One region of the Micromonospora sp. NPDC050187 genome, then DNA from elsewhere that is predicted to be linked to it. Evidence: riboswitches for the same ligand, from Rfam matches in the RefSeq annotation. Region 1 holds a riboswitch; the other holds the start of a gene.
The links. Region 1 has a riboswitch for ZMP and ZTP ahead of ACIBJE_RS04510 (glycine hydroxymethyltransferase). Riboswitches for the same ligand answer to the same signal wherever they lie in the genome.
Positions count from the first base shown of each region.

Region 1 (15,440 bases):
CTCTCTGGCGTCAGCGCGCCTCGGAGCGAACCCGTGCTTCCTGTCCTTTGCTCTGCACCCGCCGAGGCGACACTCACGCAGGGTGACGCCCGGGATTGCCGTGTGGTGCTCCCTTGCGGTGACGATCGGCAGGTCGTCGGGGGTGGCGCGTCGGCAGGTGCAGAGCAAAGGATGAAACTGGGCATGGCCGGACCGGCCGCGAGCGTCACGTTCCGTGACGCGCTGGCTTCGCCACCGTGGGTGACGTTCCGGGGCGTCGGCTAGAGCAGGCGGGTGATCTGCTCGGCGGTGATGCGCTCGTCGACCCGGTCGAGGTCGAGGTTGGCGCAGACCACCACGGACGCGCCGACCGCGAGCGGGGCCAGCAGCCACGTCACCGGCTCCTCGTGCGTGGCCGCGTCGACCAGGATGCGGTCGCCCCGACGAAGGTCGCACGCCTCGGCGACGCCCCGGGCGACCTCCCCCCACTGCCGGTAGCTGGTGCCGTCGACGCTGGCCGCGTCGCCCTGGCGGACGGCCGCGTACGGCGGGAGGCTGTCCGGGTACCGGCCCACCTCGGTGAGGAAGTCGCGGTAGCCGGCGGGCGGCTCGGCCGGCGGCACGCCGACCGGCCCGAGACCGAGGACGAAACGGTGGGTGGCCTCGGGCGGGTCGTCCAACCAGTTGTCGATTCGGTGCCGGGCGACGAAGCTGGCGTCCAGCGGTTCGTCCGCGCCGGGCCCGACCTGGGGCAGCCCGGCGGTGGCCCAGCCCCGGAAGGACACCGACACCCCCGCCGCCCATGCGCCCAGCAGCACGGCGGCGGTCTGCCAGTGCGGGGGAAGCAGGACGGCGGCCCGGCTCCCGGGGCCCAGCCCGCAGCCGTCGCGCAGCAGCCCCGTCGTCCGGGCAGCCCATCCGCCGAGCTGTGCGGCGCTCAGCGCCGTCCGTTCGCCGGTCGCGTCGTCGTAGAAGGTGAGCAGCGGAGCTTCCGTCCCGGTGACCGCCCCGGCGGCCAACAGGTCGGGCAGGTCGGCGGTGGACGTGGCCATTGGACCCTCCGGAGCAGGCGGCGCGGGACCATCACCCTACCCGTCACCGACGGTGGCCTCCGGTGCCGGACACGCCTCGACCGGCGGCGTGCCGGTCGCGCAGGGCACGCTTGTCCACCTTGTTGGAGCGGTTCACCGGCAGCCGGTCGACGAACTCCACCCCCTGCGGCGCCCACAGATCGGAGAGCTCCCGGGTGACCAGGTCGACCAGGTCCGTCCCGGTGACGCTCGCTTCCGGGGTCCGCACCACGTACGCGTAGGGGGCCTCGGCGCCGTCGCCGGCCGGCACCCCGACCACCGCCGCCGCCGCGACCTGCGGGTGTCCGGCGAGCACGTCCTCGATCGGACGGCTGTAGATCGGCCAGCTCCGCCGCTGGGTGAGAATCCGGTCGGCCAACCGGTCGACGAGGTAGAGGTACCCGTCGGCGTCCAGGTGTCCGACGTCCCGGGTCCGCACCCAGCCGTCGACCAGCGTGTCGGCGGTCAGCTCCGGCTGGCCGAAGTAGCCGACGAAGCTCAGCGCGGTGCGCACCCACACCTCACCGTCGACACCCGGCGGCAGCACCCGTCCCTCGGCGTCACGGATCTCCACGGACACGTCCCCGTACGGCCGGCCGCAGGAGCGCAGCCGCTCCGGGTGTGCCGGGTCCTCGGTCAGCTGCGGCAGCGCCGTGATGATCACGGCCTCGCTGAGGCCGTACACGATGCGCATCACCGGGCCGAAGCGGGCGATGGCCTGGCGCAGCCGCGCGGGCGCGGCCGGACCGCCGCCCACGTTGAACATGAACATGGCGGAGAAGTCCGCGCCGTCCAGCGCCGGGTGGTCGAGCACCTCGTAGAGCATCGGCGGGGTGAGGAAGGTCGAGTTGATCTTTTCGGCGTGCACGGTGGCGATGAACCGAGCGGGATCCCACCCCTCGGCGGGGAAGAGCACCCCGCCGGTGAAGAGGTTGACCAGCGTGGTGACCTGCCCGCTGGCGATCCACATGGGGGAGTGCGACAGGTGCCGCAGCAGTGGCGTGCCGCTGCCCCGGATCGCCTCGGCGATGGCGAGGACCTGCCGGTAGAAGCTCTCCCGGTGGTGCACCAGCTTCGGGACGCCGGTGCTGCCGCTGGTCTGGAGGAACGACTCCGGCTCCGGCACCGACACCGGCAGCGCGGCGACGTCGGCCGGGTCACCCGGCGCGGTCAGGTCGGGTCCGGTCCCGGCGCCCAGGCAGAGCACCGGCACGCCGGGCAGCGCGGCGGCCACCTCCGCTCCCCGCCCCCCGTCGCGGGCGTCGTGAACGAAGACGTCCGGGCGGGAACGCCGGACGAACTCCTCGATCTCCCGGCGGGAGGTGACCGGGGCGATCCACATCGACCGGCAACCGAGCAGGTGCAGCGCGAGCTGGAGCAGTGGCGCCTCGAGCACGTTGCCGGCCATCACCAGCACGGCCGCCCCCGGCCGCACCCCGTGCCGGTGCAGGTTGCCCGCGAGGGACCGGACCGCGTCGGCGACGTCCCGGTAGGAGAGCCGCCGTCCGTCGGCGACCAGCGCCTCCCGGTCGCCGAACCCGGCGAAGAGGGCCAGGGCGTCGTGTACGTAGCTCGTCCGGTGCGTGGACCCGTCGGCCATGCGGCAGCTCCCATCCGTGCGGGGTGGTCGCCGGACGCGAGGTCCACACGGAACCTGGTGCGGGCGCGTCCGGGAAAGGGTGTCGGCCGGTGACGGGACCGCGGCGACCACCGCCGACCATCCGCACCGCCGCTCGTCGAGCCTAGGTGGACGGTGTCGACACGGACCAGAGCCGATCGTCGGAGGGCACCGTCCGGGCAGTAGTTGATCATGCCGATCCGGTTGATTGACCCCTGTCAGCAGCGCCGTTAGGTTTCTGGACCATCGTCCGGGCGTCGCCGACCAGCGGACGGCCCCGGGCTGCCGATAATGGAGGTTCAATGTCGACCCCGAAAAGATGGCACGTCGTGGCTGCGGCCACGGCGCTGCTGGTCACGGGCACACCCGCCGTCGTGGCCAGTGCCGGCCCGTCGGCCGAGGTCAACCGCAACGACCGATCGCGCGACGTGTGGGCGGGCACCTGGGCCGCCGCGGTCACCCGGGGCAACTCGGTCGGACTGACCAACACCGGGCTGAACAACCAGAGCGTCCGGATGGTCGTGCACACCACCGTCGGTGGTGACCGGCTGCGCATCCGACTCAGCAACATCTTCGGCGAGCAGGCTGTCAAGCTCGGGCGGGCCACTGTCGCCAAGCCGAACACCAGCACCCCGGACGACCTGTCGGACATCGACACCGGAACCCTGCGCGAGCTGACCTTCGGCGGCTCGACCACCGCCACCATGAACCGTGGCGGGGAACTGCTCAGCGACCCGGTCGCCCTGCGCGTCGGCGAGCAGCAGGACCTGGTGGTGACCCTGCACTTCCCGACCTCGACCGGACCGGTCACCTTCCACGGCCAGTCGCGGCAGACCACGTACATCGGTGCCACCGACCTGACCGGCGCGGCCGGCGGCACCGGCTTCACCATCCGCCCGGACTGCTGCTGGTTCTTCCTCTCCGGCGTCGACGTCGAGCGGCGCAAGAGCCCGGGCGCGGTGGTGGTCCTCGGCGATTCGATCGGCGACGGCAACGCGAGTACGGTCAACGCCAACAAGCGCTGGCCGGACTTCCTCGCCGACCGGCTGATCGACACCCGCTCCGAGGTCCGTACGCCGGGCGTGCTCAACGCCAGCCTCGCCGGCAACCGGCTCAACCACGAGGGCACCGAGCCCGGTGCCGGCGGCTTCCCCGGCTACCACGAGCTGGGCCCGAACGCCGTGGCCCGACTCAACGAGGACGTCTTCGCCCAGACCGGCGTGCGGACCGTCGTCACCCACCTGGGCATCAACGACATCTGGATGTCGGGTGACTCCGCCGACAGCATCATCGCCAGCCTGCGGCAGATCAACCAGCAGGTGAAGCAGCGTGGGTTGACCAGCCTGGTCGCGACGCTGACCCCGTACGAGGGGCACGGCGCCGTGGGCGTCTGGACGCCGGAGAAGGAGGCGACCCGGCAGGCGGTCAACGCGTACCTGCGCGGCAGCACCGAGTTCGACGGGGTGCTCGACTTCGACCAGGTGCTCCGTGACCCGGCACAGCCGAGCCGGCTGCTGCCCGCGTACGACTCGGGGGACCACATCCACCCGAACGACCTGGGCAACAAGGCGATGGCCGAGGCCGTGAACCTGCGGCTGCTCGACCTGTAACAGCACGTCGGAAGCGGCGGGGTGATCCCCCGCCGCTTTCTGCCGTCATTCCTGGGGAGGAAGCACCACACGTGGACGTCCACACCATCCTGACCGGCCTCTACAGCGAACAGGGCCGCCAGGACCCGTACCCGTACTACGCCGCCCTGCACCGGTTGGGGCCGGTGGCCGCCGTGCCGGACCGGGGCGAACACCGCTCGGTGACCGCCGTCGCGGTCGGCTACGACGCGGTCGCCCGGGTCCTGCGCGACCCGGAGTTCTCCAAGCAGCCGCCACCGAACTGGCGGGACCACGAGGTGCTGCGGACGCTCCAGACCTCGATGATGTTCGTCAACCCGCCGGACCACACCCGGATGCGGCAGGTCTTCGCGAAGACGTTCACCCCGCGTCGCCTGGGCGCGCTGGAACCGGTGGTGGTGCGGGTCGTCGACACGCTCCTGGACCGGATGGCCGAGGCCGGGGCGGGCGGCACGGAGGTGGACTTCGTCGCCGACTTCGCCCACCCGGTGCCCGCCCTGGTGATGGCGGAGTTCATCGGCATCCCGGCGCGGGACCTGGCCTGGTACCGGGACCGGGTGGAGTCGATCGACGCGTTCCTCGACGTGGCCGGCAAGACCCCGGAACGGCTGGCCGCCGCGAACACCGCCGCCGCCGAGCTGCGCGAGTTCTACCGCGAGCTGATCGCCCACCGGCGGGCCACCCCGGCCGAGGACCTGATCAGCGGCCTGGTCGAGGCGGTCGACGCCGGTGACGTCGGGCTCACCGAGGACGAGCTGATCAGCAACCTGATCGTCCTGTTCAACGCCAGCTTCGTCACCACGGTCTACATGCTCAGCAACGGACTGCCGATCCTGCTGGACCACCCTGACACGGTCGCCGCGCTGCCCGGTGACGACGCCCTGGCGGCCGGGTGCGTCGACGAGATCCTGCGGCTGCAGAACCCGGTGCACTTCCTGGCCCGCGCCGCGCCCCGCGACCTCGACCTGGACGGCGTCCCGGTCGCCCGGGACGAGAACGTGCTGCTGCTGCTCGCCGGGGCGAATCGGGACCCGGAGCGTTTCGGTGACCCGGACCGCTTCGACCCCCGCCGGACCGGGCCGGCGTCGCTCGCCTTCGGCCTCGGCCTGCACTTCTGTCTCGGTGCCGCCGTCTCCCGGCTGGAGGGGCGGCTCGCGCTGCCCCGGCTGCTCGCCCGCTTTCCCCGGATGGCCGTCGCCGAGGAGCCGACCTACAGCGGCAGCCTCTTCCTGCGCGGCATCGACAAGCTGCTCGTCACCACCGGCGGTTAGGAGACCGACATGCCACTGGACCCGCAGGTCCTGGCGTACCGCGCCCGCCGGGCGGCGGCCGGTACGCCCCAGCTCTACACCCAGACCCTCGCCGAGGCCCGCGCCGCCGACCTGGCCGCGATCCGGGCCGGCGGCGGTGACGCCGAGGCGGTGCACGAGGTACGCGACCGGACCGTCCCCGGCCCGGACGGGGACCTGCCGATCCGGATCTATCGTCCGGCCGGCGACGGGCCGCTGCCCACCCTGGTCTACTTCTTCGGCGGCGGCTGGACCCTCGGCAGCATCGACACCGCCGACGGCATCTGCCGTCGACTGGCCAACGCCGTTCCCTGCCAGGTGATCACCGTCGGCTACCGGCTCGCCCCGGAGAACAGGTTCCCGGCCGCGGTGCTGGACTGTCACGCCGCCACCTCCTGGATCGCCGCGCACGCCGACGAACTGGGTGTCGATCCGGCCCGGCTGGCGGTCGGCGGGGACAGCGCCGGCGGGAACCTCGCCGCGGCGGTCACCCTGCTCGCCCGCCGCGACGGCGTACCGACGCTCGCCGGGCAGCTGCTGGTCTACCCGAACACCCTGCACCGTGGCGAGACCGACTCGATGCGTGAGTCCGAGGACCCGTACCTGTTCAACCGGACGTCGGTCGACTGGTACTGGGGGCACTACCTGGCCGACCCGGCGGACGGGCGGAACCCGCTCGCCTCGCCGCTGCTCGCCGAGGACCTCGGTGGCCTGCCCCCGGCACTGGTGATCACCGCCGAGTACGACCCGCTGCGCGACGAGGGGGAGCGGTACGCCGAACGCCTCCGCGAGGCCGCTGTGCCGACCGAGCTGGCCCGCTACGCCGGCATGATCCACGGGTTCTTCGCCATGTCCGGCGTCCTCGACGGGGGTCGGCACGCACTCGACCGGGCGGCCGGCTGGCTGCGGGGGCGCCTGCACGCCCCGGCGGCCGGGGCGGACGCCGCCCGCCCGGACCGGCGGCCGGTGGGCGCGAGGCGGGCTGATGGCTGAGAGCGTCGCGCCCCCCACCGGTCCGTCGACCGGGCCCGAGGGCACCGTCGGACGCCCCGTCGGCCACCAGCCGCCGGTCTGCCTGGCCGACTTCGCCGCGGCGGCCCGCGCCGTCCTGCCCGCCGACGTGTGGGACTTCGTCTCCGGCGGCAGCGGCGCGGAGACCACCCTCGCCGCCAACCGGGCGGCCCTGGACCGGGTCGCCGTGCTGCCCCGGGTGCTGCGCGGGTCGGGAGCCCCACGGCTGGACGCCGTGCTCGCCGGTCGGCCGGCGGCGCTGCCGGTGGCGGTGGCGCCGATGGCGTACCAGAAGCTGGTGCACCCCGACGGGGAGCTGGCCCTGGCCACGGCGGCCCGGACGGCCGGCGTGCCCTACGTGGCCAGCACCCTCGGTAGTTGTCCGATCGAGGAGGTCGCCGCGACCGGCGCGGACGTCTGGTTCCAGCTGTACTGGCTGCGGAACCGGGGCCTGGTCGTCGACCTGCTGGCCCGCGCCGAGGAGGCGGGCTGCACGGCGCTGATGGTGACCGTGGACGTGCCGGTGCTCGGCCGCCGCCTGCGCGACCTGCGCAACGCGTTCCGCCTGCCCGCCGAGGTGGTGGCCGCGAACCTGCCCGGCGGCCGGAACGACCTCGCCCACCAGGGCACCCCCGGCGTGTCGGCGGTGGCGGCGCACACCGAAGCGGTGTTCGCCCCCGCCCTGACCTGGTCGGACCTGGAGTGGCTGCGGTCGGAGACCCGGCTGCCGTTGCTGGTGAAGGGCATCCTCGACCCCCGTGACGCCGCCCTCGCCACCTCCGTCGGCGCGGACGCGGTGGTGGTCTCCAACCACGGCGGCCGGCAGCTCGACGGCGCGCCAGCCGCCGTCACCATGCTGCCCGAGGTGCTAGCGGCGGTCGACGGCCGTGGCGAGGTGCTGCTGGACAGCGGCGTACGCGGCGGCACCGACGTGCTGCGCGCCCTGGCGCTCGGCGCGAGCGGCGTGCTGGTCGGCCGGCCGATGCTCTGGGCGCTGGCGGCGGGCGGGCGCTCCGGCGCGGAACGCGCCCTGTCGATGCTGGCCGAGGAGCTGCGCGACGCGTTGGCCCTGGCCGGCTGCGCCGATCCGGCCGAGGCCCGTGAGCTGCGCGTGCTGACCGGAGGAGATCGATGAGCGAACCGGTGGAGATCGACGTCGCCGCACTGCACCCGGCGGTCGACGATCCCGCGCTGAACTCGATGAACTTCCTCAACGAGGTGGCCCAGCGGTACCCGGACGCGGTCAGCCTGGCCGCCGGGCGGCCCTACGAGGAGTTCTTCGACGCCGACGCGTTGCCCCGCTATCTGGACCGGTTCCGCCGGTACCTGACCGACGAGCTCGGCCATGACGAGGCCGGGGTCCGGCGCACCCTGTTCCAGTACGGCCGCACCAAGGGAATCCTGCACGAACTGATCGCCCGCAACCTGGCCGTGGACGAGGGCGTCACCGTCGACCCGGAGGCGGTCGTGGTGACCGTCGGCTGCCAGGAGGCGATGTTCCTGGTGCTGCGGGCGCTGCGCGCCGACCCCCGGGACGTCCTGCTCGCGGTCGCGCCCACCTACGTCGGGCTGACCGGCGCGGCCCGGCTGCTGGACTTCCCGGTCCGGCCGGTGCGGGGCGGGCCGGACGGCATCGACCTGGCCGACCTGCGGGACCGGCTGGACGAGGCCCGGGCCGCGGGGGAGCGTCCCCGGGCCTGCTACGTGATGCCGGACTTCGCCAACCCGTCCGGGGTGAGCATCAGCCTCGCCGACCGCCGCCGGCTGCTCGACCTGGCCGAGGCGGAGGACCTGCTGCTGATCGAGGACAATCCGTACGGTCTGTTCCCGGCCGACGGGACGGACCGGCTGCCCACCCTCAAGGCGCTCGACGAGCGGCGGCGGGTGGTCTACCTCGGTTCGTTCGCCAAGACCGTGCTGCCCGGCGCGCGGGTCGGCTACGTCCTGGCCGACCAGCGGGTGCGGGGCGCGGACGGGACGGTCGGGCTGCTCGCCGACCAGCTCGCCAAGATCAAGAGCATGATCACCGTGAACACCTCGCCGATCGCCCAGGCCGTGGTCGGTGGCCGGCTGCTGGAAAACGGGTGCAGCCTGGCCCGGGCAAACGAGCGGGAACGGGCGGTCTACGCCGGCAACCTGCGGCACCTGGTGGCCGGCCTGGCCCGGCGGTTCCCACCGCCGTCCCCGGTGCGCTGGAACGTCCCGGCCGGCGGCTTCTTCGCGGTGCTGACCGTGCCGTTCCCGGTCGACGACGCGCTGCTGGCCCGCTCGGCGCAGGAGTACGGCGTGCTCTGGACGCCGATGGCCCACTTCTACGACGACACCGCCGCGGTCGAGGCCCTGCGGCTGTCGATCAGTGCGGTCACCGGTGAGCAGATCGACCTCGGCCTGGACCGGTTGGCCGCGCTGCTCGCCGACGAACTCGACCGGCGCGGTGTGTCGGTCACCTGACGCGTCCGCCGCGACACGCTCCGACTCGCCACGACACGCTCCGGTGTGGACGGCGATAATGGAACGATGGTCGCCTGGGAGTACGCACTACTGGTCCGCCGCTACCAAGGGCAGGGACGCAGTTTCGAGGTCACGTTCACCTGGTACGGCCCGGACGGCTCACGCCGGGACGTCACCCCCTACGGCGACACCGCCATCGCCCACCTGAACCGGGTGGGCCGGGAGGGGTGGGAGCTGGTCTCCGCGGCCGAGGACGTCAACAACGTCCAGGGCAGCACCGAGGTGCACCGCTACCACCTCAAGCGGCCGATGCCGATCTGACCCCGGTCGGGGTGACGCCGTGCCCCGGCGCCACCCCGACAGCCGGTCGTCAGCCCAGGTCGACGGTCGGGTAGAGCGGGAAACCGGCGACCAGGTCGCTGGCCTGCTTGGCGATCCGCTCGGACACCGTCGGGTCGAGGATGTACTTCGCCTTCGACCCGGTGCCGTCGGCGTTCGCCCCCGGCCGGGTCTGGCTGAGCACCGTGTGGATCAGCTCGGCGGTCTCGTCCATCTGGTCGGTCCCGAGGCCCCGCGTGGTCAGCGCCGGGGTGCCGATCCGGATGCCGGAGGTGTACCACGCCCCGTTCGGGTCCTGCGGGACGGCGTTGCGGTTGGTCACGATGCCGGAGTCCAGCAGGGCCTGCTCGGCCTGCCGGCCGGTCAGCCCGTAGCCGGTCACGTCGATGAGCACCAGGTGGTTGTCGGTGCCCCCGGTGACCAGGGTGGCGCCGCGCCGCAGCAGCCCCTCGGCGAGGGCGTGGGCGTTGGCGACGATGCGCTGCGCGTAGTCGGCGAAGTCCGGCCGGCGGGCCTCGGCCAGGGCGACCGCCTTGGCGGCCATCACGTGCGGCAACGGACCGCCGAGCACCATCGGGCAGCCCCGGTCCACCTGCTCGGCCAGCTCCGGGCCGCAGAGCACCATGCCGCCACGCGGCCCGCGCAGCGACTTGTGGGTGGTGGTGGTGACGATGTGTGCGTGCGGCACCGGGTCGAAGTCGCCGGTGAAGACCTTGCCGGCGACCAGCCCGGCGAAGTGTGCCATGTCCACCATGAAGGTGGCGCCCACCTCGTCGGCGATCTCCCGCAGGATCCGGAAGTTGACCTTCCGGGGGTACGCGGAGTAGCCGCCGACCAGGATCAGCGGCTTGAACTCCCGGGCCGCCTCGGCGACCTTGTCGTAGTCGATCAGCCCGGTCGCCGGGTCGGTGCCGTAGCTGCGCTGGTCGAACATCTTGCCGGAGATGTTCGGCCGGAACCCGTGGGTGAGGTGTCCACCGGCGTCCAGCGACATGCCGAGCATCCGCTGGTTGCCCAGCTCGCGGCGGAGCGCGAACCAGTCGGCCTCGGTCAGGTCGTTGACGTGCCGGGCCTGCGCCCGCTTCAGCGCCGGAGCCTCCACCCGGTCGGCCAGCACCGCCCAGAAGGCGACCAGGTTGGCGTCGATGCCCGAGTGCGGCTGCACGTACGCGTGTTCGGCCCCGAACAGCTCCCGGGCGTGCTCGGCGGCGAGCGCCTCGACCGTGTCGACGTTCTGGCAGCCGGCGTAGAAGCGCCGGCCCACGGTGCCCTCGGCGTACTTGTCACTGAACCAGTTGCCCATCGCCAGCAGGGTGGCCGGGGAGGCGTAGTTCTCACTGGCGATCAGCTTGAGTGACTCCCGCTGGTCGGCCAGCTCGGCGCCGATCGCGTCGGCCACCCGGGGCTCGACGGCGCGGATCACCTCAAGGGCGCTGCGGAAAGCGGTGGACTCGGCGTTCGGCGACGACGGCATGCGACCTCCAGTACGGTGCGGAAGGCCCAGGCGCTCGGCGTGCGTCCTCATGACGGGGCCGCTTCCCGATGGTGCTCCATCCCCACGCGCCAGTCACGGCCCACCGGCGATCCTACCGGGTCGCGGCGGCCGGCCTCGGGCGCGCCTCCGCCGGGGCTGGAGCGGGGCGCGAGCGCGCCCCCGCCAGGGCGCGTGCGCGGGGACGCTGGCCCCACGGAGGTGTCCGTAAGATCGTGGTCATGGTGGGGGAGGGCGGCGGCAGCCTGGTCGCGATCAGTGATCTGCACGTCGGATACGCGGACAACCGCCGGATCGTCGACGAACTGCGACCGGAGTCGCCGGAGGACTGGCTGCTCGTCGCCGGGGACGTCGGCGAGACGGTGTCGCACATCGAGCGGACGCTCGGTCAGCTGCGTGAGCGTTTCGCGAAGGTGATCTGGGTGCCCGGCAACCACGAGCTGTGGACCCCGGCCACCGATCCGGTGACGCTGCGGGGCGAGGAACGCTACCGGCACGTGGTCGACCTGTGCCGCCGGCTCGAGGTGGTCACCCCGGAGGACCCGTACGAGGTCTGGCGCGGCCCGGACGGGCCGGTCCGGATCGTGCCGCTCTTCCTCGGCTACGACTACACCTTCCTCCCCGACGGCATGGACCGGGAAGCGGCGCTGGCCGAGGCGCACCGCACGGGGATCGTCTGCACCGACGAGTACCTGCTGCACCCCGACCCGTACCCGAGCCGGCAGGCGTGGTGCGCGGCGCGGCTGGCGCAGACCCAGGCCCGCCTCGACGCGCTCGACGAGATGCCGACCGTGCTGGTCAACCACTATCCCCTGGTGCGGGAGCCGACCCGGATCCTGCGCTTTCCGATCTTCGCCCAGTGGTGCGGCACGACCGCGACCGCCGACTGGCACCTGCGCTACCGGGCCGCCGTGGTGGTCTACGGCCACCTGCACATCCCGCGCACCAGCGTGCACGACGGGGTGCGGTTCGAGGAGGTCTCCCTCGGCTACCCGCGCGAGTGGAAACCCCGCCCGAACGGTCCGCGACTGCGGCAGATCCTCCCCGTTCCGCCCGGTGACCTACCGGAGTGGCCGGCGATCCAGCCACTCCGGTAGCCGGGTCCGGGCGACCGTCGTGCCCGGTGGTCGGGCTCAGGCGGTCACCGCGTCGAGCGCCTTCTTCAGCGCCTTCGGCGCGGTCGGGGTACGCGGCGCGTCCGGGCGCAGCGCGAGCATCCGTTCACCGATCTCCTGCAACTGCTTGCGGCCGAGCGCCTCGCGCACCTTGGGGAACCACTCCTGCTCCTCCTCCTCGACGTGGTGCGTCACGTTCTCGATCAGCACCGTGGTCTTGGCGACGAAGCGTTCGTCGTCGGCGTCCATGGTGGCCAACTCGGCGCACAGCACGTCGGCGACGTGGTGTTCCTCGTACGACTCGAGGATGTCGTCCTCCAGGTCGGGCAGGAGCCGGCGGACCTCGGGGTACATCACCTCGTTCTCGAGGTAGGTGTGCACGGTCAGCGCCTCCAGGATCCGGCCCACCAGTTCCTGCCGCCGCTTCGGCGGCCCGTCCTGGGCGTCCTGGAACTCCCGGAACAGCCGGCGCATCTCCTTGTGGTCCTCTTTGAGCAGCACGATCGCATCGGTGGACACCGTTGACCTCCTCGGGTGGGCTGGTGATCGCCCTGCTACCCCCGGTCGGGCCGGGCAAAACAGACCTCACCCGGACGGGTGAGGGCCCGGCGCGTCCCCGCGCCGGGCCCTCACCGTGCTGCCGCCCCGTGGTTACCGGACGGCCTCGTGGGCGTCGACCATGCCCGCGCCGTAGAAGCCGTTGCGCGCCCCGCCGGAGCAGGTGGCGTCGTAGGCGTCACCCAGCAACGGCACGGGGTTGTACACCCCGGCCGGGCAGGACACCGGGTCGGCGGTGCGCTCCAGGAACGCCGCGAGCTGACCCGGGTTCATCCCCGGGTGGGCCGAGGCGGCCAGGGCGGCCACGCCGGTCGCGTGCGGGCCCGACATCGAGGTGCCCTGCTTGTAACCCCAGCCGTTGGTCCGGGTCACCACGTTGAACGTGGTGGACAGGATCGCGTCGGAGGTGGTGGAACGGGCCCCCTCGGTGCGGAAGCGGGTGTCGCCACCGGGGGCGGTCACGTCGACCACACCCTGCCCGTACGAGCTGTAGTAGCTCTTCGCCCCGGTCGGGCCGACCGCCGAGACGGTCACCACGCCCGGTGCCTCGCCCGGCAGAACGAGGCAGGCGCTGTTGACCTCACGCACCTCGGGCGTGCCGTTGTTCGGGCTGCCCGTGTCGACGTTCTTGTGCGCCAGGTCGTAGTTGGAGTTGCCGGCGGACGCCACGTGCAGCACGCCCTTGCCCTGCGAGTACCGGATGGCCCGCTGCACGGCCTGCCACACCGGCCGCTGCCGGGCGTCGTTGCGGCAGTTCAGCTCCCACGGGTCGATGTAGTAGCTGTTGTTGGTCAGCTGCATGCCGTGCTCGGCGGCCCAGAGGAAACCGCAGACCGCCGCCTCGGGGAAGATGTAGCCGTCGTCGTTGACGACCTTGACGGCCGCCACCTTGACGCCCGGGGCGACACCGGTGACCCCCACGCCGTTGATCGCGGCGGCGATGGTCCCGGCCACGTGCGTGCCGTGGTCGGAGGTGGTCGGGTTCCAGGACGCCTCGGTGGTGTCCGGGACGCCGCCGATGCAGCTGGCGCTCTTGTCCTTGGCGATCTGGCTGGCCAGGTCCGGGTGGCTGCTGGAGATGCCGCTGTCCAGCACCCCGACCACGACGTTCGGGCTGCCGGTGGTGACCGCGTGCGCCTGCGGCACGTTGATCATCGGCATGTCCCACTGCTGGCCGAAGAGCGGCTCGCCGGTCGGGTCCGCACCAGTCGCGGTGAGACCGGTCAGCTCCACCGTCTCGCCCTCGTCCAGCGCGGTGCCCAGTCCGGCGGTGGAGGCGACCGAGTCGACCCCGGCGCCGGCGACCTGCCGGGCGAAGTCGGGGTTGGTCGAGCGGACCACCAACACGCCGATCTGGTCGTACGTGGCGACCACGGTGCCCTGCGCGGCCTTCGCGCGGGCCACCGCCCGGTCCGTCGACGCGCCCTGCGGCGCGAGCACCAGGAACGTCGTCTCGGGACCGGCCGCGGACGCCGGAGCCAGCCCACCGGTGACGGCGAGGCCGACACCGAGCGCCACGGTCGAGGCCGCGGCAAGTGTCTTGCGACGGATGAACTTCACACACACTCCCAGGGGGCTGTTCCCGCCGGTCGCGGATCCGTTTCCAGACGCGTCCGGCGGGGGCGGGCGGGGTGCCCGCCCTCGGTTGACCAGCGTAGGGAGCGGGTGTGGCGTTACACACATCCGTTCGGTCAGACGCGACCTGTCAGACGGTGGCCAACACCTGGGGGATCTCGTCGAGCAGTTCCCGGGCCAGGAAACCGATCCGGCCGTAGCGGGGGATCAACCGCTGTCCACTGACCGCGTGCGCGAACGCCGCCCAGCAGGCGGCCTGTTCCGGGTCGGCGCCCCGGGACAGCAGTCCGGCCAGCAGGCCCGCGCGGACGTCCCCACTGCCGGAGGTGCCCAGACCGGCGTCGCCGCTCTCCTCCCGCCACCGCCGGCCGTCCGGGCTGGCGATGTGCCCGTAGAGCGACACCACCGCCCGGTAGCGTTCGGCCAGGTCGGCGGCCTCGGCGTCGAGGTCGTCGCCGGGGTCGCGGCCGAGCAGGTGACGGGCCTCGGTGAGGTTCGGGGTGAGCACCGCGGTCCGGTCCGTCTCGGTGAGCAGGTCCGGTTCATGGCTGAGCGCGCCCAGGGCGTACGCGTCGAGCACCAGGGCCGTCCGGGGTCCGGCCGCGTCGAGCACCCGGTGCAGCACGGCCCGGGTCTCGTCGATGTCGTGCAGTCCGGGGCCCACGGCGACCACGTCGGCCTCGGAGACCAGCTCGTCCAGCCGCTGCGCGCGGGCTCCGGCGACCGCGCCGTCGCGGGTCTCCGGCAGTCCCACCACCAGTGCCTCCGGCACCTGGATGCTCAGTGCCGCCGCGGTGGACTCGGCGGCGGCCAGTTGCAGCACCCCGGCTCCGGCCCGCAGGGCCGCCACCCCGGCCAGCAGCACCGCCCCGGGGGTCACCCGGGAGCCGCCGACCACCAGCACTGTGCCCCGGGTCTCCTTGCCGCCGGTCGGCACGGGGAGTGCCCAGTTCCGCAGCAGCGCCGGCGTGATCACCTTCGGCTCAGACCGGTTCGGCATCGACGCCCTCCTCCCGGGTCGGTTCGGTGCCCTGCTCCCGCAGGTGCGTGACGTCGTTGAAGACGGTCAGGTCGAGGCCCCCGTCCGGGCCGCGCCGCCACCCGGTGACCGAGCAGTTGCCCAGCCGGTGCCGTCGGGTCAGCTCGACCAGTTCCGGCTCGGAGATCGGCTCCAGCAGGTAGCGGAGCAGGAACACCAGCGCCTCGTGGCCGAAGAGGGCGACCCGCCGGTCGGCGTGGTCGCGGCGCAGGTCGCCGAGGAGGGCGCGCAGCCGCAGCGCCACGTCGGCCCAGGACTCGCCACCGGGCGGACGGT
Region 1 covers NZ_JBITJH010000002.1:283,174-298,613, reverse strand. The annotation lists gene ACIBJE_RS04550 (TIGR03089 family protein) at 261-1,031, opposite strand; gene ACIBJE_RS04545 (class I adenylate-forming enzyme family protein) at 1,075-2,649, opposite strand; gene ACIBJE_RS04540 (SGNH/GDSL hydrolase family protein) at 2,997-4,277, shown strand; gene ACIBJE_RS04535 (cytochrome P450) at 4,349-5,566, shown strand; gene ACIBJE_RS04530 (alpha/beta hydrolase) at 5,576-6,577, shown strand; gene ACIBJE_RS04525 (alpha-hydroxy acid oxidase) at 6,570-7,730, shown strand; gene ACIBJE_RS04520 (PLP-dependent aminotransferase family protein) at 7,727-9,046, shown strand; gene ACIBJE_RS04515 (hypothetical protein) at 9,113-9,367, shown strand; gene ACIBJE_RS04510 (glycine hydroxymethyltransferase) at 9,417-10,859, opposite strand; ZMP/ZTP riboswitch at 10,877-10,966, opposite strand; gene ACIBJE_RS04505 (metallophosphoesterase family protein) at 11,099-11,974, shown strand; gene ACIBJE_RS04500 (hemerythrin domain-containing protein) at 12,011-12,511, opposite strand; gene ACIBJE_RS04495 (S8 family peptidase) at 12,644-14,110, opposite strand; gene ACIBJE_RS04490 (NAD(P)H-hydrate dehydratase) at 14,256-15,125, opposite strand; gene ACIBJE_RS04485 (histidine phosphatase family protein) at 15,109-15,440, opposite strand, start outside.

Region 2 (15,440 bases), on a different contig from region 1:
TGGCCGACCGGGTGGGCGGTGCCGGACGCGGCGTCCAACCGGACCAGGGCGAGATGGGTGTAGGAGCCCCGACCCCGGATCGGCTCGGCCAGGGTGGCGTACGGCAGCACCGGCATCGGCCGGCCCTGGAGCCCGGCGAGCAGCGGTGCGACCAGCGAGACCAGCGCGACGATCGCCGACTGCGGGTTGCCGGGCAGCCCGGCGACGAAGCGGATCCGCCCGTCGTCACCGACCAGCCGGGCCAGCAGCATCGGGAAGCCGGGCCGCACCGCCACGGTGTTGACGACGTAGTCGGCACCGAGGGCCTGGAGGGCGGGGTGCAGGTGGTCGACCGGCCCGTGCATCGTCCCGCCGGTGGTGCAGACCAGGTCCGCCCCGTTCAGGGCCGCGCGCAGGGCGGCCACGTGGGCCGGGAGCGTGTCGGCGACCGGGCCGACGACGTCGGCGGGACGCACCTGGCAGCCGTACCGCCGCAGCCAGGCCGGCACCGCCGGGCCGAGCGCGTCGCGGACCCGGCCGGCAGCGGGCGGGCCGGCGGTGAGCAGTTCGTCCCCGAAGACGAGCAGCGCGGCCCGGGGTGGCCGGCGGACCGGTAGCGAGTCGTGGCCGCAGGAGGCGGCCAGCCCGATCAGCCCCGGGTCGACCGGAGTGCCGGTGGGCAGGAGTTCCTCACCGGCCCGCGCCTCCTCGCCCGTCGGTCGCCACTCGGGTGCCGGTCGGGGCGTGCCGCTCACCCGACCGTCGGCGGTGCGCGTGGACTCCTCGATCCGCAGGATGGCGGAGGTGCCCTCGGGCACCATCGCGCCGGTGGCGATCTCGACCGTCGTACCGTCCCCGGTCAGGGGGTCCGGGATGCTGCCGGCGAGCACCCGGCCGACGACGCGCCACGGCCCGGAGCCGCGCACCGCCCAGCCGTCCACGCTGGAGGTGGGGAAGGCGGGCAGGTCGGTACGGGGCGTCAGCGGTTCGGCGAGGGTGTGCCCGTCGGCCTCGGCGAGCGGCCGGACGACGACGGGGAGCGCGGCGGCCAGGCCGACCGCGTAGACCCGGGCGCGGGCCTCCTCCCAGCCGGCCGGCGGCGGCGCGCCGCCCGGATCCCCGACGGTGCTGCTCCCGGTCAGCTCACTGCGCACGCTCACGCGGACCACCCTATCGGGGCACGGACTGCCCGGCGCGCGTCCGCCGGACGGCCGGCCCACCCGGACGGCGCCCCGGTACGACCGTCAGTGGTCGCCGCCGCGCAACTGGTCGACGGTGTGGGCGAGGATCGGGCCGAGCACGGCCAGCCCGTCCCGGGCCCCGCCGGTGGAACCGGGGAGGTTCACCACCAGGGTCCGTCCGGCCACTCCGGCGAGCCCCCGGGAGAGCACCGAGGTGGGTACGGTGGCCCGGCTGTGCGCGCGGACCGCCTCGGCGATGCCGGGGATCTCGTAGTCGAGGACCTCCCGGGTGACGTCCGGGGTCCGGTCGGTGGGGGTGACGCCGGTGCCGCCGCTGGTCAGCACCACGTCCACGCCGTCGGCGACCGCAGCGCGCAGGGACCGGCCGACCGGGTCGCCGTCGGGCACCACCACCGGTTCGTCGACCGTGCAGCCGAGTTCCCGGAGGCCGGCGACGAGGATCGGGCCGCTGGTGTCGGCGTACACCCCGGCGGCGGCACGGTTGGACGCCACGATCACGCGGGCCCGGATCACGGCCGGTCCTCCGGCCGCCGCCAGTCGCCGGTCTTGCCGCCCTCCTTGCGGAGGACGCGCACCGCGTCGACGGAGGCCGCCGGATCGACGGCCTTGACCATGTCGACCAGGGCGAGCCCGGCGGTGGCGACCGCGGTGAGCGCCTCCATCTCCACCCCGGTCCGGTCCGCGGTACGGGCGGTCGCGGTGATCTCCACCGTGTCCTCGGTCAGCTCGAAGTCCACGGTCACCCCGTGCAGGGCGATCGGATGGCAGAGCGGGATCAGGTCCGGCGTGCGCTTGGCACCCATGATGCCGGCGAGGCGACCCACGGCGAGCGCGTCGCCCTTGGGCAGGCCGTCCCGCCGGAGCAGCCCGATCACCTCGGTCGTGGTCCGCAGCCGGCCGGCGGCGACGGCCCGGCGGCCGGAGACCGGCTTGGCGGAGACGTCGACCATGCGGGCCGCGCCCGCCGGGTCGAGATGCGTCAGCTGCGCGGGTTCGGTCACGTCCGTGAGCCTAACCCCGCCGTGACATCCGGAGCGGTTCCGGACGGCCGGCCGCACGGCGACGGTCGGGACGGTCACTCCGGGCGGGGTTTCCAAATGCCCCGGGACTATCCGAAGATGCACAGCAAAGATGTCCCCGAACCGCTGTCGCCACGAACCCGACCACTTCCCGACGACCGCGCTCCGATTACTCTCCGCTTCCCGGGCAATTCCGGAGGATCAGAGGTGCCCCACAATGACCGTCATCGGCGATTCGGGCCGGTCGCCTTCTCCAGCCGTCGGTGACCGGACGGTCACCGACCGATCCACCGGACGGGGCCACCCACCCCTCCGACCCGCCGGTGTGCATTCCGCAGCATCACGCGACAGTTTGAATGCGGAGCGAAAGCAGATCACCCCGCTCCGTTCAGGTCGGATGGACAGAAAGTAACAAAAGGCCGGACTCTTAACTAATGTTGCATATACCGACATTTATCGTACCTAAGCTGCCATATCCTTGCCTAAGCTGCAGGTAGAGCAGGCAGGCGCCGGCACCCCCAGCGGGGCCGGAGGGGCAGAAAGGGTCGGGCCATGCGTGGCAGCGAGTGGGAGTGAATTAGACCCGGGAAGCGAAGATTCCCTGCGGTACGCTGCAGAGGCCAGCGAACCCCGGGGACGAACTGTGGCTGTTCTCAGGCGACACATGAATGAGACCGATCGGCAGCTTCGACTGCTTGTCGGTCTCGTCGTCGTGGTGGCCCTGGGCGTCGAGGTGGCGGCGGTCTGTGTCGCCGTGCTCACCAGACTCCCGACAACCGCCAGTGACGTCGCGATGCTGGTGATGCTCACCCTAATGATCTTCGTCAGCGCATCGACGAAGGCGCGAATTCGTATCCGGTCGACCACGCATTCGATCAGCTGGAACGAAACGGCAATCATCATCGGTATAGCTATCGCCCCCACGCCGTGGGTGATTCTCTGCACCGGCCTCGGCGTCGCCCTCGGCTCGCGCAAGCTGCCCGCCATCAAGATGGCCTTCGGCATCGGCAAGAACGTGCTGGTCGCCGGGACCGCCGGCCTCGTCCTCGCCACACTTGGCTGGTCATGGCCCCCGCCCGGACTCGTCGACCTCGTCGTGCCGGTGGCCGTCGCCTACCTCGCCGCCGCCCTCGTGGACGACCTGCTGGCCATCCCGGTCATCGCGCTCGCCTCCCGCACCCGCGTCTCCCGCCAGTTCCGCAGCAACCTCGACCTGCGCCTCACCGGCTTCGCGGTGCGCTTCGCGGTCGCCCTCTGCACCCTGGCCATCCTCCAGGCCGACACCAAGCTGCTGCTGGCCGTGCCGCCACTCGTGCTCAGCCTCCACCTGGCCTACTCGCACCGCATCCAGACCCGCACCGAGCAGCAGGCCTGGCAGCGACTCGCCCGCACCACCGACGCGCTCAACTCGGTGGACCTCGACCGGGTGCTCACCACCGCGGTCACCCAGGCGGCCGAGCTCTTCTCCGCCGACGAGGTGGAGATCGAGCTGCACGACGGCCGGCGCAGCGTACGCGGCAACAGCCAGAAGATCACCCACGACGGCCCGGTGGGCGAGCCCACCACCGTGGACGGTTCCGTCATCCCCATCCCGCTGGAGGGACACGACCGCAGCCTCGACGTCGGCGTGCTGCGCCTGCGCTTCCGCGGCCCGGTACGCCTCAACGAACGCGAGCAGTACACCCTGCGGACCTTCGCCTCGGCCCTGTGCACGGCGGTCCGCAACGCACAGGCGTACGCCGAACTGGCCCGGGCCGCCGCCGACCACGCCTACGCGGCCACCCACGACGCCCTCACCGGCCTGGCCAACCGCCGGCACCTGCTCGACCAGGGCAGCGCCCAGCTCAACGGCCGCCACGCCGACGGCGTCACCGCCCTCGCGCTGATCGACCTCAACCACTTCAAGGAGATCAACGACACCCTCGGCCACGCCGCCGGGGACCGGATCCTCGTTCAGGTGGCCGCCCGACTACGCGAGGCGACCCGGGACGACGACCTGGTGGCCCGGCTCGGCGGCGACGAGTTCGCCATCCTCCTGCGCGGACTGCCCGCCCCGGCGATGGCCGCCCACCGCGCCGAAGCCCTGCTCAGCGCCCTGCACGAACCCTTCGACCTGGACGGCATGCGAATCAGCGTCGAGGCCAGCGGCGGCATCGCCGCCGCACCGGGCAGCGGCGGCATGGCCGAACTGCTCCGCCGCGCCGACGTCGCCATGTACCAGGCCAAACGCAACGGTCAGCGAATCGCCAGCTACACCCCTGCCCGGGACACCGCCGACCTCGGCCGACTGGCTCTCGGCGGCGACCTGCCCCGGGCGGTCGCCGACCACGAGTTCGCGGTCAACTTCCAGCCCATCGTCGACCTCGCCACCGGCGAGGTGGTCGGCGCCGAAGCCCTCGCCCGCTGGCACCATCCCACCAACGGCACCGTCGACCCGGCCCGCTTCCTGGAGGCCGTGGAACGCTCCGGCCACCTCCCCGCCTTCGCCGAGGCCGTCCTCGACCAGGCCCTCCTCGCCCTGGTCAGCTGGCGGGAGGCCGGATTCGACATCCCGGTCGCGGTCAACGTCTCCCCGCGCAGCCTGCTCGACGCCCGCTTCCCCGGCTCGGTCCTCGCCCGGCTGCGCGCCCACGAACTCCCACCCGACCGGCTGATGCTGGAGCTGACCGAGAACCTCACGCTCAGCCAGCTCGACATCGTCGACCGGGTCCTCGGCCGACTCCGCGACGAGGGCGTCCGCCTCGCCCTCGACGACTTCGGCACCGGCTACTCCTCGCTCTCCCTGCTCTCCCGGATCCCGGTGCACGAGATCAAGATCGACCGGACCTTTGTCACCGACATGGAAAGCTCCGCCGAGGCGACCGCCGTCATCCGCTCCACCCTCGACCTCGGACGCAGCCTCGACCTCACCGTCGTCGCCGAGGGCGTGGAGAGCGAACCGCAGCGCCGCGCGCTCTGGGAACTCGGCTGCCTCGCCGGCCAGGGCCATCTCTTCGCCCGCCCGATGCCCGCCAGCCGGTTCCTCGCCGCCCTCCACCGGGGAGCCGGCGGCCGACCCGGCACCCTCGCCCCTCCCCTGCACGACGCGGGCGCGGTGATCCGCCTCGCCCCCGGCCGCCGACCGAACGGACGGAACCGGACGGACCGTCTGCCACACTCTCCCGCGTGACCAGTCGGCCCGCGCCCCGCAGCAGCTCCGCACCCTCCGGGCAGCGCACCCCGCCCATCTCACGCCCCCGCCGGATCTGGCAGGCGATCGACGGCGCGGCCGGCGGGCTCCCCCTCGACCTCGGCCTCTACGCCGCCTCAGCCGCCTTCGCCGGGATCACCGCCGTCACCTCCACCCTCCCGCCCCACCGGGCCTGGGGGGCGGTCGCCGGCATCGGCTACCTGGTCGCGGCCCTCCTCGCGGCCGGCCAACTCCTCGCCCGCCGACGCCGCCCCGACAGCCCACTGGCCGGCACCACCGCCCGCTCGGCAGTCACCGCCCTGACCTGGACGACCACCGCCCTCCTCCCGCTCGGCTGGCAGGCCGCCCAACGGTCCGCCGGACGAACCGACCGGGCCCAGGAGGAGGTCGTCGTCGTCGAGCACTCCGGCGCGCGGCTGCTCCACGACGGCACCCCCTACCTCGGCCACGACGCCATCGCCGCCCTGCCCCCGGGGGAACAACTACTCGGCTACACCCCGTACCAACCCGGCATGGCCCTCTTCGGCCTCCCCCGGGCCGCCCTCGACACCTGGTGGACCGACGCGCGCGTCTGGTTCGCCCTCGGCACCGCGCTCGCCCTCGCTCTCGCCGTCCGCACCCTGCGCAGCGGCGGCACCGGTCGCGGCAGTGCCGATCGTGACCGTGTCGCCGGGCACCGGGGCCGGCTCGACGCCGCACTGCTCCGCGCCGTCCAGGCCGCCACCGTTCTGCCGATCTGCGCACTCACTCTCGCCACCGGCGGCGACGACCTGCCCGTCCTCGCGCTCTGCCTGCTCGCCCTCGCCTGTGCCGCCACCGGCCGTGCCGGACTCGCCGGACTCGCCGTCGGCCTCGCCGGGGCACTCAAGCTGTTCGCCTGGCCGATCGCCCTCGTCCTGCTCTTCTGGGCCGTCACCCGCCGTGCTGGCGGACGCTTCGCCGTCGGCGCGTTCGGTCTACCCGCCGCCGCCCTTCTGCCCGCCCTCCTCGTCGACCGCGACGCCCTGGTCGAGAACGTGCTGCGCTTCCCCCTCGGCCAAGGCCTCGTCACCAGCCCCGCCGCATCCCCGTTCCCCGGCCACCTGATCGCCACCGGCCTCCCCGCCGGCCGGACCATCGCCACCGGCCTGCTGGTCGCGGCCGGCCTGGCGATCGCCGTCCACCTGCTGCGCCGGCCGCCCCGCACCGCCGCCGCCAACGCCCTGATCTGCGGGTACGGGCTGCTCGCCGCGATCGCCCTCATGCCGGCCACCCGCTTCGGGTACCTGCTCTACCCGCTCGCCCTCCTGCTCTGGGCACCCGCCCTCCGACTCGCCGTACCCGACGGCTCCTCTTCGGCCGACTCCCCTGCGGGAGCGACCGACAGGGCGTAGACCTGAGACATGACCACGTACCGCAACCGCGCCGAAGCCGGCGAGGCGATCGCCGACCGACTCGACGGACTGGCCGGGCAGCCGGACGTCGTCGTGCTCGGGCTCGTCCGGGGCGGGGTCCCGGTCGCCCAGGTGGTCGCCGACCGGCTCGACGCCCCCCTGGACGTCCTGGTGGTCCGCAAGCTCGGCATGCCCTGGGCACCCGAGGTGGCGTTCGGCGCGCTCGGCCCCGCCAACGTGCGGGTCCTCAACGACATGGTCGCCGGCCGGATCGACCCCGAGGAGGTCGACGAAGTCGTCCGCCGCGAACAGACCGAACTGGAACGCCGGGAGCAGCTCTACCGGGCCGACCGACCACCACTGGACCTGACCGGCCGGACCGCCGTGGTCGTCGACGACGGCCTCGCCACCGGGGCCACCGCCCGCGCCGCCGTCCAGGTGGCCCGCCACCTCGGTGCCCACCGCGTCGTGGTCGCCGTTCCGGTCGGCTCCCAGGAGGCGTACGACATGCTCGCCACCGAGGCCGACCAGGTGGTCTGCGTCCAGACACCCCCCGACTTCGGTGCGGTCAGCCGTTACTACGACGACTTCCACGAGGTCTCCGACCAGGAAGTCACCGGAGCGCTCGCCGGGGCATCCTCAGGTTGACCGGGTACCGTCGAGAAATGCAGCTCACCTGTCCCAAGTGCCACGGAGACATGCGCCAGTACGAGCGCAGCGGAGTCGTCGTCGACCAGTGCGGCGAGTGCCGGGGAATCTTCCTCGACCGCGGCGAACTCGAAAAGCTGTTCGAGGCGGAGGCGAACTGGAACAAGCAGAACCCGGCCGCGCCGCCGCCCGGCCAGGCACCGGGGCACGCCCCCGGTCAGCCGGGCGGATACGTCCCGCCGCCCCCGCCGCCCGGTGCCGCACCGCACCAGCCCGGTTACGGCGCCGTGCCCCCGCCCCCGCCCCCGCCGCCGGGCTACCCGGCCGCGCCCGCACCCGCCTACGGCAGCCACGGCAGCCACGGTCACCAGCACCACGGCTACCACGGGCACTACCGCCGCAAGAAGCAGCACGGCTTCCTCGGCGACTTCTTCGGCTGATCCACGCGGCGCTCAGCCGCCGGCCCGCCCTGCGGCCGGCGGCTGACCCGCCCGACGGTTCTCGGACCGACCCATCCGGTGCTCCGTAGGCCGACCTGCTCCACCACCTGCTCGCCGACGCCCAGCGCGCGCTGGTCGCCCTGGCCAGCCCCGCCCACGGCCCGGCCGACGTCGACGACGTCACCTACTGGCGGTCCTTCCCGGCCGGCGACGCCGACTCCGCCCGCCACGCCTGGTGGGCCCGCCGGTCCGCCGCCGCCTTCGACCGTCCCGCCGGAGTGGTCCGGCTCTGGGCCGACACCGCCCCGGCCGCCGTCCGCGCGGCGACCGCCGCCGACCCGGACCAGTTGGTGAGCACCCAGGGGCACGTGCTCCGGGTCGCCGACCTGCTCGCCACCCTGACCACCGAGGCGGCGGTGCACCACCTCGACCTCACCGTCGACCTCACCGTCGACCTGCCCGACGCGCCGGGACCGGGCCCGCTGGCCCGTACCGTGGCGGTGACGACGATGGACGGCCTGCTCAGCGACGACGCGGTCCGGCCCGCCGGCTGGACCGACGAGGAGTACCTACTGAAGGCGACCGGCCGGCTCCCGCTCACCGACGCCGACCGGACCGACCTGGGCGAGGTCGCCGGCTGGTTCCCGCTACTGGGCTGAGTGCGGGCCGCGCCGCGCCGTCTGCTGGCGACTACACTGTGGACCGGGCCGTTACTGGCGTTGAGGTGGAGCACCACCGGGGAGCGGCCCGACGACCGTCGATGCCGTACGCCTGGGCGACCCTTCACGAGGCTCAGGAGTGCCCCATGGCCCAGACGCCCCCGGCCCGGCTGATGGACGGCCGTGACCTCGCCCGGCGCATCGTCGACACCGCTTCCGCCACCGCTGCCGACCTGCGGCGGCGTACCGGCACCGCCCCGTGCCTGGCGACTGTGCTGGTCGGCGACGACCCGGCCTCCGTCACCTACGTCCGGATGAAGCGCACCCGCTGCGAGCAGGCCGGTGTCCGCTCCCGACACGTCGCCCTGCCCGCCTCGACCACCACGGACGAGCTCGTCGGGGCGATCACCGCACTGTCCCGGGACCCCGAGGTGCACGGCATCCTGCTCCAGCACCCAGTCGGGGCGCACATCGACGAACGTGCCGCCTTCGAGGCCATCGCCCCGGAGAAGGACGTCGACGGCGTCACCATGCGCTCCTTCGCCGCGATGGGGTTCGGGCTGCCCGGCTTCGTCTCCTGCACGCCTGGCGGCATCCTGCGGCTGCTCGACGAGTACCGGGTCGACCTGGCCGGCAAGCACGCCGTGGTGGTGGGGCGCAGCCCAATCCTGGGCAGACCGGTCGGCCTGCTCCTGCTCGGGCGGGACGCCACGGTCACCTACTGCCACTCCCGTACGACCGAGCTCTCCACGATCACCCGCGAGGCCGACGTCCTGGTCGCGGCCGTCGGCCGGCCGCGCTTCCTCACCGGGACGGACATCAAACCCGGCGCGGTGGTGGTCGACGCCGGCTACAACCCGGGCAACGTCGGTGACGTCGACTTCGCGTCCGCCCGTGAGCGGGCCAGCCTGATCACCCCGGTCCCGGGCGGGGTCGGACCGATGACCATCGCGGTCCTGCTGGCCCAGACGGTGGAGGCGGCGACACGTCAGCTCAGCGTCGGCTGACCCCGCAATCGCGGAACGGGAACGACTGTCAGACGATCGCCATGTCGACGAACCGTGACAGATGAAGTTGCGCGGCCACGGTCACGGTGTCGGTCGGTCCATTCCGATGCTTGGCAACAATGAAATCCGCCTCCCCGGCCCGGGGCGACTCCTTGTCATAGTAGTCGTCACGGTGCAAAAGAATTACAACGTCAGCATCCTGCTCAATCGAGCCAGACTCGCGCAAATCGGACAATTGGGGTCGCTTGTCGGTCCGCTGCTCGGGACCACGGTTCAGCTGACTGACCGCGATGACCGGGCACTCGACCTCCTTGGCGAGGAGCTTGAGCCCTCGGGACAGGTCCGCGACCTCCTGCTGCCGACTCTCCGTGCGCTTCGGCGACGTCATGAGCTGGAGGTAGTCCACCACGATCATCTTCAGGTCGTGCCTCTGCTTGAGCCGGCGCGCCTTCGACCTGATCTCCATCAGGTTCATGCTCGGGGTGTCGTCGACGAAGAGCGGGGCCTCGCTGATTTCGCCCATGCAGCGGGCCAGCTTGGTCCAGTCGTCATCGGAGAGCTGCCCACTGCGCAGCACGTGCAGCGGCACCCGCGCCTCGGCCGAGAGCAGTCGCATGACGATCTCGACCTTGCTCATCTCCAGCGAGAAGATGGCTGCCGCCTGGTTGGCCCGAATCGCCGCATTGCGCGCAAAGTCCATCGAGGCTGTGCTGTTGTGAGTCGGGATCATCGAGCGCCCTGCCAGGTACAGGTGCTCGTCGTTGTCCACAGTCACGCACCGCACCGGCACGCTGGGGACCGGTCGGACATCAACGATGTACCGCGAGCCAGTGCGGGCCGATCCGGCTGCGGCCACGCGCCGTTCCTTGTGAGCGATGCGCTTGCGCTCCAAGCGGAACACGTCGTCGTCGGTGGTGAAGTTCACGACATAAGCTACCGAAGTGTCCGAATGCCGGCCCTTCACCTTCCTGGTGGTCATGCTGCACCGATAGCCGAGGCTGACAACCAGCTCACGCATGTCCTCGGCGAGCTGTCGCGAGGTGACGCAGAACTGCACCGAGGCAGTAGAGGTCACCGTGCCGTCAGTGTCGAGCAGGCCAGCGAGGAGCTGCCGGCGCTGCTGCTCGGACGCGCGCAGATACGCAACAGGAATGTGCTTGTTGCCAAGGACGCCGGTGGTGCGCAGATAACCGGTGAAAGACCCATAACGGCTGCGGCAGTCGGCACAGCTACGACTACCGTTCCAACTGCTCTGAACGACCTTGCCACAGAACCGGCACCCACCCGTCTCTCGGCGGTCGACCAGTCCCTTGGACTTCCCGCCACATGACTGGCCGCAGGTGTACACACTTGGCCCGCGAGGGCTGAACCGCTCAGCGCACACCACACACTCCCGGTCGGCCAGCGGAGGCGGGGGAAGCAACCCGATCGAGTACCGCATCTTGGCAGCCATCGGCCGGACCACGAAACCGTCGGCCTCGATGTAGGCGACCAACTCCGGGTCAGCCATGGTGAACGTGGCAGCGGCTGAGGTGCCGTCCCCCAGCCACGCACCCAAAGTGTATGGAGGGATCAGCAAATCGTCACGATGGGGCAAAGCCAATGGCCGCGCGTTCTCCACGGCGTGGTTGAGCCGGTTGTCCCCGCCTGTTCGCAATGTCGCGGCGATCTGTGCGGTCGTCACCACGCCCTCGTGGTCGGCTGCCGTCTCCGCGTTCCGCAACCTGTTGACGCGCTGTTCCAGCGCTGTGAGTAGTGCCCGACGAGAGTACGCCCGTACGTGCCGGCGCCAGGGCCTCCCGGCCCGTACGTACTCGCGGCTCACCTCACCGGCAGGTCCCACCTGGTGCGCGACGACATGCAGGACATTGCGAAACTCCTCGCCGACCAGACCAACCGCCTCACCGAAGGACACCAGACTGTCCGGTTCACTCTCGGACAGGTGTCGAGCGTCGGCCACGGCCTTCCGCAGATGCTCCGGCCACTGGTGGTTCGGGCTGGCCTCGGATCGCTGTCGGCGACTTGCTCTCGTGGTGGTTTTCCACAGGTGTTCGGCATCAGCCACGATGGTCGACCCGTCGGAGAACTCGACCTCATAACACGGTCGGTCGTATCTGATGTCGAAGGCGGCGGTGACCGTGGTCGGCGTACCGTCGGCGGCGAGCAACTGGTCCCCGACCTTGACCTCGCCCATGGTCGTCCACCCCTGTGGGGTGGGCAGCGGGGTGTCGAGGGCTAGGGCCTTACCCAGACCGGGCCTTCCTGCAACGATGATCAACTGCCCCGGGTGGAGGCCGTTGAGGAGGCGGTCCAGGTCGCTGAAGCCGGTCGGCACGCCGGTCATCACGCCGCCCTGCGCCCCCACCGCCTCGATCTCGTCGAGGGTGGGCTGGAGCATGTCGGCGAGGACGGCGAAGTCCTCGCTGACCCGCTTCTCGGTGACGTCGTAGATGGCCTGCTGGGCGAGGTCGACGACGTCGTCCACGTCGCGGCTGCCGCCGGCGGCGGTGCCGTAGCCGAGTTGGACGATCCTGGTGCCGGCCTCGACCAGCCGGCGGAGCACGGCCCGCTCGGCGACGATCCGGGCGTAGTAGGCCGCGTTCGCGGCGGTCGGCACGCTCGCGATCACGCTGTGCAGGTAGGGCGCGCCGCCGATGCGGACCAGGTCGCCGGAGTCGGCCAGCGCCGCCGCGACGGTGATCGGGTCGGCCGGCTCGCCACGGCCGTAGATCTCCAGGATCTTGTCGAAGATGGTGGCGTGGATGGGCCGGTAGAAGTCGTGGGTCTTGAGGATCTCGACGACGTCGGCGATGGCGTCCTTGGACAGCAGCATTCCGCCGAGTACGCACTGCTCGGCGGCGACGTCCTGGGGTGGGGTCTTGTCGAACTGACCGTCCCGCTGGGCCGGAGCGGGCGACTGCCCGTTGGCCCGTGCCTCTGTTCGCATGTCGTCGGTGACCGACACCGGCTCCCCCTCCGCTGCGTCGGATCGCGTCCGGCCAGCCACCGGCGCGGCGGCTTGCCGCCGACCGGTCCGGCGATCGGGGGCCATCGTGGGGCCGGTCGGGGGCCAACCATACGGAACCCGAGGTAAGGGGCTCAAGCAACCCGGTGGACGAGCCTCGGGACAACCTGTGGACAGGGAGCCCCTAGGTGTGTGCAGCTTGTGCACAAACTGTGGATAACTTGCGGGTAATCCAGATCACCATGGCTCTGAGCTGCGAAAACTCTGCACACAGCCTGTGGAGGAAGATTTTCCCGGCCGATCGGGCCCGGCGTCGTCCCGTACTATCTCGGGCATCGGCTCCGCTTGGAGGAGCGGATTGCACTTTCGGTTGAGAAGGGTCACGCTCCGGCCGTGAGTAACCGGGACTGGGCGCACGAGGTCCGCTCGCGTGAGCGTGCGCCGTCGTCCCTGTGGGGTGATCCGGCCGAGCCGTATCCACCCGCCCCCGCCGGTCCCGGGACGAGCAGCCGACGCCGCGCTGCCGAGCGCGGCCAGCGGGATCCGGTCGACGACCACGTGCCCCGGTGGGCGCGGGAGGGGGCCGTTCCGGATCCGGGTGGTGCCGGCCGGCACCGGCACCACCCGGTGGACGACGGCCACGTCCCGCCCCGGGCCGACCTCAGCTGGCGGAGCGGCGGGCGATGGGGTGCCGGGACGACGGGCTACCAGCAACCGTCAGGTGCCGGAACGGCGAGTTGGCGGGAATCGGCGGGTGCCGGGACGGCGAGCTGGCGGGAATCGGCGGGTGCCGAGGTGCCGGCCTCCGGTTCGGGTTGGTCGGGGCACACCCGTGGGTGGCGACTCGCCGAGCCGTCCGACACGCCGGGATACATCGGGAGCCGCCGGGCGGAGGACGATCCTGTTCCGGGTCCGGCACCGAGCCGGCACCGTCGTCTGCCGTCGCCCTGGTCGGGGGCGGGGTCGTCGGGGGTGGAGGATCCGGTCGGGCCGGCGGGACGGCCGCAGGCGCCCTGGCCGACCCGGCGCGGCCGGCCCGCGCCGGACGGGGCCCGGCTCCGGGAGGTCGGTCCGGAGCCCCCGGTCCGGGAGCCTGGGGCGTGGCACCGGCAACAGGACCGGGGGCCTGCTTCGCCGCCCGTTGCCGATCGGTGGGACGCATCGGGGGTCCACGTCTGGGACCGGCCGACGCCTTGGGAACGTGGCGGGTGGCCGGACGGCAGCGACCGGTGGGCGGAGTTCACCGACACCGGGCAGTGGGAGCGTCCGGTTCCGGGGACGCGACGTCGTCCGGCCCCGGTGCCCTCGAGGGGTCCGGCCCGGGTGCTGTCGCCGGCACCTCCGCCCGGGATGTCGCGTCGTCCCGCTGCCGTGCCGCGTCGTCCGGGCGGGGCCACGAGGGTGCCGCAGGTCCGTCGGATCGAGGAGGACCTGCTCGATCCGGATCCGCACGGTGGGATCAGGTCGCTGCTCTACACCGCCGGCTGCTACGTGCTGCCGGCGTTGGCGGTCTTCGTCTGGCTGCTCACGTTGAGCGGGCAGATGCCGACGGGGTGTGTCACGGGCCTCACCGGCGGGGGTTGCGCCTCGCCACGGGCACACGCGATCGACTCGTTCGTCTCCGCAGGGCCGCGGTTCGGGCTGGCGCTGGTGACGAGTCTGCTGGTGGCGATGCTGCTGCGGTGGATCGGGACCACGTGGCGGACGGCGACCCTGGCGATGGCGTCGTCGGTGGTGGGCGGGGGTCTGTCCACGGTGCTGATCAGCGCGGTGACCGGCGAGCCGATCGGCTGATCCGGCCACCAGCGGGGACCGTCCGGATGCGCCGAGAGGCCCGCACCGGTGTCGGCGCGGGCCTCTCGCGGGTGGTGCCGTGGTTACTTGCTCTGCACCACGTTCAGGTCGAACTTGGCCGTGACCTCCGGGTGCAGCTTGATCCGCACCGGGTACGAGCCGAGCGACTTGATGGTGCTGGTCAGCTCCAGCCGACGCCGGTCGAGGGTCGGGCCGCCGGCCGCCTTGACGGCGTCGACGATCTCGGCCGGGGTGACCGAGCCGAAGAGCCGCCCGCCGTCACCGGCGCGTGCCTTCAGGCTGACCTTGAGGCCCTCGAGCTGCGTCTTGACCTCGTTGGCGTGGCCGAGGTCGCGGATCTCGCGGGCCGAGCGGGCCCGCTTGATCACCGTGACCTGCTTCTCCGCACCCTTGGTCCAGGCGATCGCGAAGCCCTGCGGGAGCAGGTAGTTCCGGCCGTAGCCGTCCTTGACCTCGATGATGTCGCCCGGGGCACCGAGACCGGACACCTCCTGCGTCAGGATGATCTTCATTTCGGTGCCTCCTCTCAGCGGGTGGTGGCCGTGTACGGCAGGAGCGCCATCTCACGGGCGTTCTTGACCGCACGGGCGATCTGGCGCTGCTGCTGCGAGGTGACGCCGGTCACCCGCCGAGCGCGGATCTTGCCGCGGTCGGAGATGAACTTCCGCAGCAGCGCGGTGTCCTTGTAGTCGATATAGGTGATCCCGTCCTTATCGAGCGGGTTCACCTTCTTCTTCGGCTTGCGCAGTGCCGCAGCCTTGGCCATTGCTCGTGCTCCTGGTTTGCGATCGCGGGCGCTCGGCGCCATTAGAACGGGGGCTCCTCGTCGAAGTTTCCGCCGCCCGAACCGCTGCGGGAGGGGGCCGGTGCAGCCGAGGCCCAGGGATCGTCGAAGTTGCCTCCGCCGCCCTGGCCGCCACCGCCACCACCACCGAAGCCGCCGCCTCCGCCACCGGAGCGGGACATCTTCTGCACCTTCGCCGTGGCGTAGCGCAGCGACGGGCCGATCTCGTCGACCTCAAGCTCGATGACGGTGCGCTTCTCGCCCTCGCGGGTCTCGTACGACCGCTGCTTCAGTCGACCGGACACGATCACCCGACTGCCCCGCTGGAGCGACTCGGCGACGTGCTCGGCGACCTGACG
Region 2 covers NZ_JBITJH010000011.1:72,796-88,235, forward strand. The annotation lists gene ACIBJE_RS18540 (molybdopterin molybdotransferase MoeA) at 1-1,121, opposite strand, end outside; gene ACIBJE_RS18545 (molybdenum cofactor biosynthesis protein B) at 1,224-1,694, opposite strand; gene moaC (cyclic pyranopterin monophosphate synthase MoaC) at 1,691-2,182, opposite strand; gene ACIBJE_RS18555 (putative bifunctional diguanylate cyclase/phosphodiesterase) at 2,865-5,369, shown strand; gene ACIBJE_RS18560 (glycosyltransferase 87 family protein) at 5,426-6,763, shown strand; gene ACIBJE_RS18565 (phosphoribosyltransferase) at 6,773-7,411, shown strand; gene ACIBJE_RS18570 (zf-TFIIB domain-containing protein) at 7,429-7,851, shown strand; gene ACIBJE_RS18575 (maleylpyruvate isomerase N-terminal domain-containing protein) at 7,947-8,510, shown strand; ZMP/ZTP riboswitch at 8,551-8,635, shown strand; gene ACIBJE_RS18580 (bifunctional 5,10-methylenetetrahydrofolate dehydrogenase/5,10-methenyltetrahydrofolate cyclohydrolase) at 8,657-9,517, shown strand; gene dnaB (replicative DNA helicase) at 9,546-12,464, opposite strand; gene ACIBJE_RS18590 (hypothetical protein) at 13,884-14,276, shown strand; gene rplI (50S ribosomal protein L9) at 14,360-14,809, opposite strand; gene rpsR (30S ribosomal protein S18) at 14,824-15,063, opposite strand; gene ACIBJE_RS18605 (single-stranded DNA-binding protein) at 15,105-15,440, opposite strand, start outside.
Region 2: it holds a riboswitch for ZMP and ZTP, as region 1 does, so the genes downstream of both, ACIBJE_RS18580 (bifunctional 5,10-methylenetetrahydrofolate dehydrogenase/5,10-methenyltetrahydrofolate cyclohydrolase) here and ACIBJE_RS04510 (glycine hydroxymethyltransferase) in region 1, are expected to answer to the same signal.